2 regions of the Shewanella sp. K8 genome follow, and region 1 is predicted to be linked to the other one. Evidence: predicted binding sites of a transcription regulator. Region 1 holds the regulator's gene; the other holds the start of a gene.
The links. The regulator sigma-54, encoded in region 1, starts transcription at its own class of promoters, with help from an activator protein. The targets are predictions, from matches to a motif close to GTTGGCACGNNNNTNGNNT.
Positions count from the first base shown of each region.

Region 1 (3,414 bases):
CGCCAACTGTTGTTCCAGCACCTTTTCCTGATCCGGCATATTGCGCACATCTATGCTGATGGCGACCAGATCATTGCTGCCACGGAGGTTTTCCAACAGGCTGCCAATCATGGGCAGGGGGAGATTATCCACACAGTAGTAACCCAGGTCTTCGAGTACCCTGAGGGCAACGGATTTTCCGGAACCGGAGCGGCCTGAGACTATGGCGAGTTTCATCCTGTGATCACCTGATAGAGTTCTGTTTCGTCGCTGGATTTTCGCAACTGCTTGAGTATCGCCTTATCGCTGAGCTTTTCAGCCATGGCGGATAGGGTACTCAGGTGTTGCTGACATTGATCTGCGGGCACCAGGAGGGCGAACAGTATGTCCACCGGCTGGTTGTCTATGGCATCGAAGGCGATAGGCTCTTCGCATTTGACCAGCACGGCAATCGGCTCTGTAATGTCCGGTAGTCTGCCATGCGGAATCGCAATACCATTACCTATACCTGTGCTCCCCATCTTTTCGCGGGCCAAAAGGCTTTCAAAAATCGCTTGAGAGGAAAGGGTGGGGTACTGGGCGCTGGCGAGATCGCTAATCAGCTCCAGTACCTTTTTCTTACTGCCCGGAGTGGCACAGGTAGTGCACTCCGGCCGCAGGATGGTACTCAGTTCCATCGTTAGTGTTTTGTCAGCTTTTCTTTGTGTTTAATGACCTGACGATCCAATTTATCAATCAGAACGTCGATGGCGGCATACATGTCGGCATGTTCAGAAGTTGCATAGACTTCGCCGCCTGTGAGGTGGATCTTGGCTTCGGCTATCTGTTGCAGTTTTTGTACATTGAGCACAACGTGCACATTATTGATCTGTTCGAAATGGCGTTCAAGTTTAGAAAACTTACTTTCCACGTAGTCACGCAGTGAGTCGGTGATCTCGATATGATGTCCTGTCAGGTTGATTTGCATAGAAAGATTCCTCCAATTTCCAACTGTGGATTTATAAACTCTTACGCTGGTTCGACGGTGGTATCATCATAGCCTCGCGATACTTGGCTATGGTGCGTCTTGCAACGTTGATTCCCTGTTCTGCCAGAAGTTGCGCCATCTTGCTGTCGCTCAAAGGCTTCTTCTGGTTTTCCGCTGCCACGAGCTTCTTGATAAAAGCCCTGATCGCCGTGGAAGAGCATTCTCCGCCATCTTCGGTGCCGACATGGCTGGAGAAGAAGTACTTCAATTCAAATATTCCCCTGGGGGTATGCATATACTTTTGAGTGGTGACCCTGGAGATGGTCGATTCATGCATCTCGACCGCCTCGGCAATATCGTTGAGCACCATGGGTTTCATGGCCTCTTCACCATATTCAAAAAATCCCTGCTGGAACTGCACTATACAGTTGGCCACCTTGAGCAGGGTGTCGTTGCGGCTCTCCAGGCTCTTGATAAACCATTTGGCTTCCTGAAGATGACCACGAATAAACTGGCTGTCTGATTGACTGCGGGCGCTACGGGCCATGGCAGCATACTGCTGATTGATCCCGAGTTTGGGCATACAGTCCGGGTTGAGTTCCACTACCCAGCGGCCGTTTTTCTTCCAGACGCTGACATCAGGGATCACATATTCCTCGTCCATCGGCTGCACCAGCAAGCCGGGGCGGGGATTGAGACTCTGGATAAGGTTGATGGCGTCACGCAGCTGATCTTCCTTGAGCTTGGTCTTGCGCATCAGGGTGCGGAAGTCGCGGGCGGCAATGAGATCCAGGTGTTCGTCAATCAACAAGCGGGCGTCGGCCAGATGCGGGGTGTCTGCGTTGAACTGTTGCAACTGGATCAGCAGGCATTCGCGCAGATCTCTGGAGGCGATGCCGACAGGATCGAAGTGCTGGATCCGCTTGAGTACTGCCTCGACTTCATCGAGCTCAATCTCAGGGTTGCCCATGGCTTCGAGGATCTCCTCTGTGCTCTGGGTCAGATAACCCTGCTCGTCGATGGCATCAATAATGGCGGTGGCAATGGCGTCGTCGGTATCGGAAAACGGGGTCAGGTTCTTCTGCCATTCCAGATGTTCATAGAGCCCTTCGCTGGTTTCACCCTGGAAGGGCATATCATCTTCACGGCCCATGGCCGGCCCCGAGGCACTGGCGGCGGTAAAGACTTCGTCCCAGGTGGTATCCATAGGTAATTCATCCGGCATAGACTCATTGTTCAATGCCTCTGAGGTTTCTACCGTGGAACCATCTTCCTGCTTGGCGCTCAACTCGCCGGCGTCGTTTTCCTTGTGGTTGTCGTCGATAGCGTCATCCTGGTTGTCCTCGGCCATTTCCAACAGAGGGTTGGCTTCCAAGGCTTCCTGGATTTCCTGCTGCAGCTCAAGGGACGACAGTTGCAGCAGGCGAATAGCCTGTTGCAACTGAGGTGTCATGGTCAACTGTTGACCCAGTTTGAGCTGGAGTGACGCTTTCATTATACCGCTAATCCCTACTCGTTATTTTTCAAGGAAAAAATTCAATAATAACAAACTATAATACCCGGAATTGCCACCGGAAGACATGATCCTAACTATAGCCTGAATTGTTCGCCTAAGTACACAGCGCGCACTTGCTGGTTGTCCAAGATTTCAGCGGGTGTGCCCTCGGCGATCAACTGCCCATGGCTGACTATGTAGGCTCGCTCACAAACGTCGAGTGTTTCGCGAACATTGTGGTCTGTGATCAGCACCCCCAAACCGCGGGATTTAAGCTGTTCGATGATTTTCTTGATATCGATAACTGAGATGGGATCCACACCGGCGAACGGCTCATCCAGCAGAATGAACTGTGGATTGGCGGCCAATGCCCGGGCGATTTCCACTCGGCGGCGTTCTCCGCCGGAGAGGGACATCCCCAGGCTGTCACGTATGTGGGTAATATGGAATTCTTCCAGCAACTGTTCGAGCTGTTCCTCGCGCTCGTCGCTGTTGAGTTCTTTGCGGGTTTGCAGCACGGCCATGATGTTGTCATGCACCGACAGCTTGCGGAAAATACTGGCTTCCTGTGGCAGGTAGCCTATGCCTTTACGGGCTCGCAGGTGCATGGGATCCAAGGTCAGCTCGTCGTCGTCAATGAAGATACGGCCCTTGTCACTCTGTACCAGCCCAACCACCATATAGAAGGTGGTGGTCTTGCCAGCCCCGTTGGGGCCCAGCAGCCCCACGATTTGGCCGGTATTGACCGACAGGCTGACGTCTTTGACGACGTTGCGTTTCTTGTAACTCTTTGCCAGATTCTGTGCCGTCAGGGTGCTGGTCATTGCGGCTCCTGCTGCTGTTCTTTCTTATTGAGATCCTGATAGTTTTCCGGCTGGATAACAGTGGTTACCCTGTCTTGGCCTTTGCCGCTGCTTTCCGCTTCCAGCTGCTGCTTGTTGATGTCGTAGACTATCTTCTCTGCGGTCACTTC
Region 1 is NZ_JAPEHY010000045.1:9,050-12,463, reverse strand. Features, by position in the region: gene rapZ (RNase adapter RapZ) at 1-216, opposite strand, end outside; gene ptsN (PTS IIA-like nitrogen regulatory protein PtsN) at 213-656, opposite strand; gene hpf (ribosome hibernation promoting factor) at 659-946, opposite strand; gene ON072_RS19005 (RNA polymerase factor sigma-54) at 978-2,441, opposite strand; gene lptB (LPS export ABC transporter ATP-binding protein) at 2,537-3,265, opposite strand; gene lptA (lipopolysaccharide transport periplasmic protein LptA) at 3,262-3,414, opposite strand, start outside.

Region 2 (3,414 bases), on a different contig from region 1:
CGTTGATTGCCAGCCCGTCCCCAGCAGCATTTTCAAACGCCAATGCCAATAGCGCCCCTCCCCCTGGGGAAGTGATGAGGTCACCACGCAGGCAACCCCAATCAAGCGCTCATCGTCGAACAACCCAATAAGAGGCTGCTCCTGTTGCCAAAGCTCATTGAGCTCTTCACGGATCGCGGCCCTGAGCTTTTGTTCATATTCGGCGGCATTGGCGGCCGGCAAGGTCTGCTGAAAAAACGCATCATCGTGATAGGCGTTATAGAGAATTGATGCGGCCAGGCGCAAATCTTCCGCTGTCAGGTAGACGGCACGCAGAGAATCGGGAGTCTGGGTTTCCATTTGTTGTTGTCCTTGTCAGCCAAAAGGGCAATTTCCAATTTAACAATATTGGATCAAAGTGCAATATCTTGATCTTGCTTGCCAGGCATTGTCACTTCATCTTTAGGCAGATTGGTATAAGCTAAGGAAGGCGCGAACAAGTCCCATGTGGGCTCTGCGTCGGCTTACGGGCTTGGATGCAAGGCGTGGTTCGCAGCAAATGGCCCTAGTCCTTTGCAAGAAGCACAACACAGCAGGCAGGCCTGTAAGCCACGCCCTTAGGGGCTTTCACAGCAACCGGCTCTCTGCGTTATCTGACTTCGACAGGCCCCGGCATGCCTTCAGTCATATGCCTTGAACGCCAATTGCTGTGCAAGCCAGAGTGCCACGAGGACTTATTCGCACCTTCCCTAAGGGGAAGGAATAAGGCTTACTATCTGTTTTATTAAGGCTTGTTCACCCATCACTCATCACCTTGGCAATATATGTCGGGATTTCAGGAGGTCAGAATATGGATACCACCCACACAGACTTGGCCCATTTATTTGAGCAATTGGGACTCCCCAGCAGCAGCAAGGCGATAGAAGGCTTTATCGGCGCACATTCTATCCCCGAGGGAGTCAAACTGGTGGATGCACCATTCTGGAATGAAGCGCAGCGCACTTTTTTAACAGAGGCTCTGGCCGAGGACGCCCAATGGTCAGACACCATAGACCATTTGGACGCCCAGCTCAGGAGTTGATTGGGATTGGGATGAGTTTGAATTACAGCTGCGCGTAGGCCTTATCGCCCCAGCCAATCAGTTGTTGATCGCGAAACACCAAGGGGGTGCACTCATCCTTGGTGGTCTTGCCATCACTGTGTCTGTGGCGGGTACGGTAAAATAGTACCTGTACTTGCTGATCATTGGAGAGAAAGGCTTCATTAAAGTCGGCCTGCCCCATGAGCTGCTGCACCTGTTGCTGATCCATCCCCAGAGTCAACTTGGCCAGTTGTTGCTGATTTTGCTGTTGCTGTAATTGCCAGGACTCCTTTTCATCCCAGTTGGCTTCGTGATCGCCGACATTGACCACACAGGCACTAAGCCCTAAGCTTGCAATCCCCATCAGTGGCAGTAATAACTTGTTCATTGTCACTCCTTGTTATATTTATCAAATGTTGACTTTTGTTAAGCAAATGCAGCAAACGCTTTGCAACATGCAGGCCAAAAAATAAACTGATAAATATCAAAATGATAAAAGCAAACAACTGCTGCACTATGTAGCTATTCGCGAAAATGTGAGGTTTTTTACCAAGATGTCCACTCCACTGGAACAGGTCATGGCCGCGGCGGCGGCAGTAGCCCAAAGCGGCCATACTCCCTCTCTGGCACTGATTAAGGCAAGACTCGGCAACAAGTTACCAATGCCACTGCTGGTTGAAGGTCTGCAGCGTTTCAAATCCCTGCCAGAGAGTGAACGGGAAAAACTGCTTGAAGACGCACCTCAACTGCAAGAAACCGTGCCACAACAAGCTGTCACCACAGTAGAAGTTCTCCAGCAGGAAATCAGCCTGCTACGCCAGGATCAGCAGCAACTGAAACAAGAATTCGCGGCCTTGCAACAAAGACTCGCCAAGCTTGAGGAACAGCAATAATGTTTGTCTGCGAACTCAGGTTTGAATGCTTTGCCAACACCACTATCAGCGCCGCAGAAAAAGCCATCAATACCCTGCTTGAGGCCTGGCGGGCCAACGGTCAGGTATTGGGGCGCGAATTTGCGGTGGCCTTTAGGGACGGGGAGTTCAGAGTCAGGCTGCTGCTACCGGAAGAAACCAGTCTGGCCAACAGGCACAACAGTCCCTGGGCCAAACAGGCGTTGCAGCAGTTAACCGAGGCCAAACTGCTGGCCCCCAAGGAAAAGCTCATAGGTCAGGATATCAATTCCGAGGTCAGCACCCTGGAGCCCCCAAGTTGGCAGCTGCTTTATACCAGCTATGTGCATATGTGCTCACCGCTGCGCAGCGGCGATAACTTGCTACCCATTCCCCTCTACCGTATTCCCGCGACCTTCAACGGCGATCACAAGCGGGTGATCCGTTGGCAAACCGAGTGGCAAGCCTGTGATGAACTGCAAATGGCCGCAGCAACCAAGGCCGAGTTTGCCGCCCTCGAGGAGCTTTCCAGCCCGGACAGCGATCTGTTTCGCCGCGGCTGGGATCTACGCGGCCGCATCGAATATCTGACCCAAATTCCTACCTATTACTACCTTTACCGGGTCGGGGGAGAGAGTAAGCAAGCCGAATTGGCCCGTCCCTGTCCCCGCTGCGGCAACCCGGACTGGCGCCAACCCAGCCCGTTGCTGGATCTATTTCATTTCCGCTGTGACAACTGCCGGATAGTCTCCAACCTCTCCTGGGATCATCAATAAACTGGGACAATCAATAGTCTAGGATCATCAATAGCAGTGATCATCAATCAATAGTGATTGTGGTAACCCCGACTGTCAGCGGCGGGAAAACAGGTGTTGCCACATAAGCTTCATCCGCGCCCAGAGACCGGGATGGTCGACATTCGCCATGGCCGCCTCCACAGGCTCAACCGCCGGCGCCACTCTGGGGCGCAGCATAACAAGAAACTCTTCCAGGCTGTCTGCCAGCTTCTTTGAGGGGAGCTCACCCGGGGTCTCACGCCAGACAGCACCGGTTTCATTATCCACGCAGATCATCTCATCACCTTGCCCCAATAGACCGATAAACCAGGTCGGTGGCTGCTTGAGCTTGCGTTTCATCATCAGGTGACCAATCAGATTCTGCTGCAGAAACTCAAAATCATCCTGACTCCAGGGCTGCAATAGTTCCCCTTCGCCGAAATCGGCTTCAAACAACAGATGCGCGGCAAAAAACTGCCCATAAAACTCGTCGATATCGGCATGCAGCGGCAACTCCAGCGCATGACTGACATTGGCAAAACTGCCTGGCTGTTCACGGCGAATAGTCTGCCACAGTAGCGGATCTTCGCCATCCTCCTGCAGCAAACAGGGCGAGGCCTCTCCCCTGGCATAATATCTGGGGCCTTCCCCCAGACTCGACTGGTAACTTTGATGATAACGGCTGAGA
Region 2 is NZ_JAPEHY010000027.1:45,621-49,034, forward strand. Features, by position in the region: gene ON072_RS14800 (GNAT family N-acetyltransferase) at 1-339, opposite strand, end outside; gene ON072_RS14805 (DUF2789 domain-containing protein) at 830-1,060, shown strand; gene ON072_RS14810 (DUF3192 domain-containing protein) at 1,083-1,448, opposite strand; gene ON072_RS14815 (hypothetical protein) at 1,615-1,953, shown strand; gene ON072_RS14820 (Zn-ribbon-containing protein) at 1,953-2,726, shown strand; gene syd (SecY-interacting protein) at 2,802-3,414, opposite strand, start outside.
Region 2: a site for sigma-54 is predicted at 1,509-1,527, ahead of ON072_RS14810 (DUF3192 domain-containing protein). Genes of this name have one in related genera too.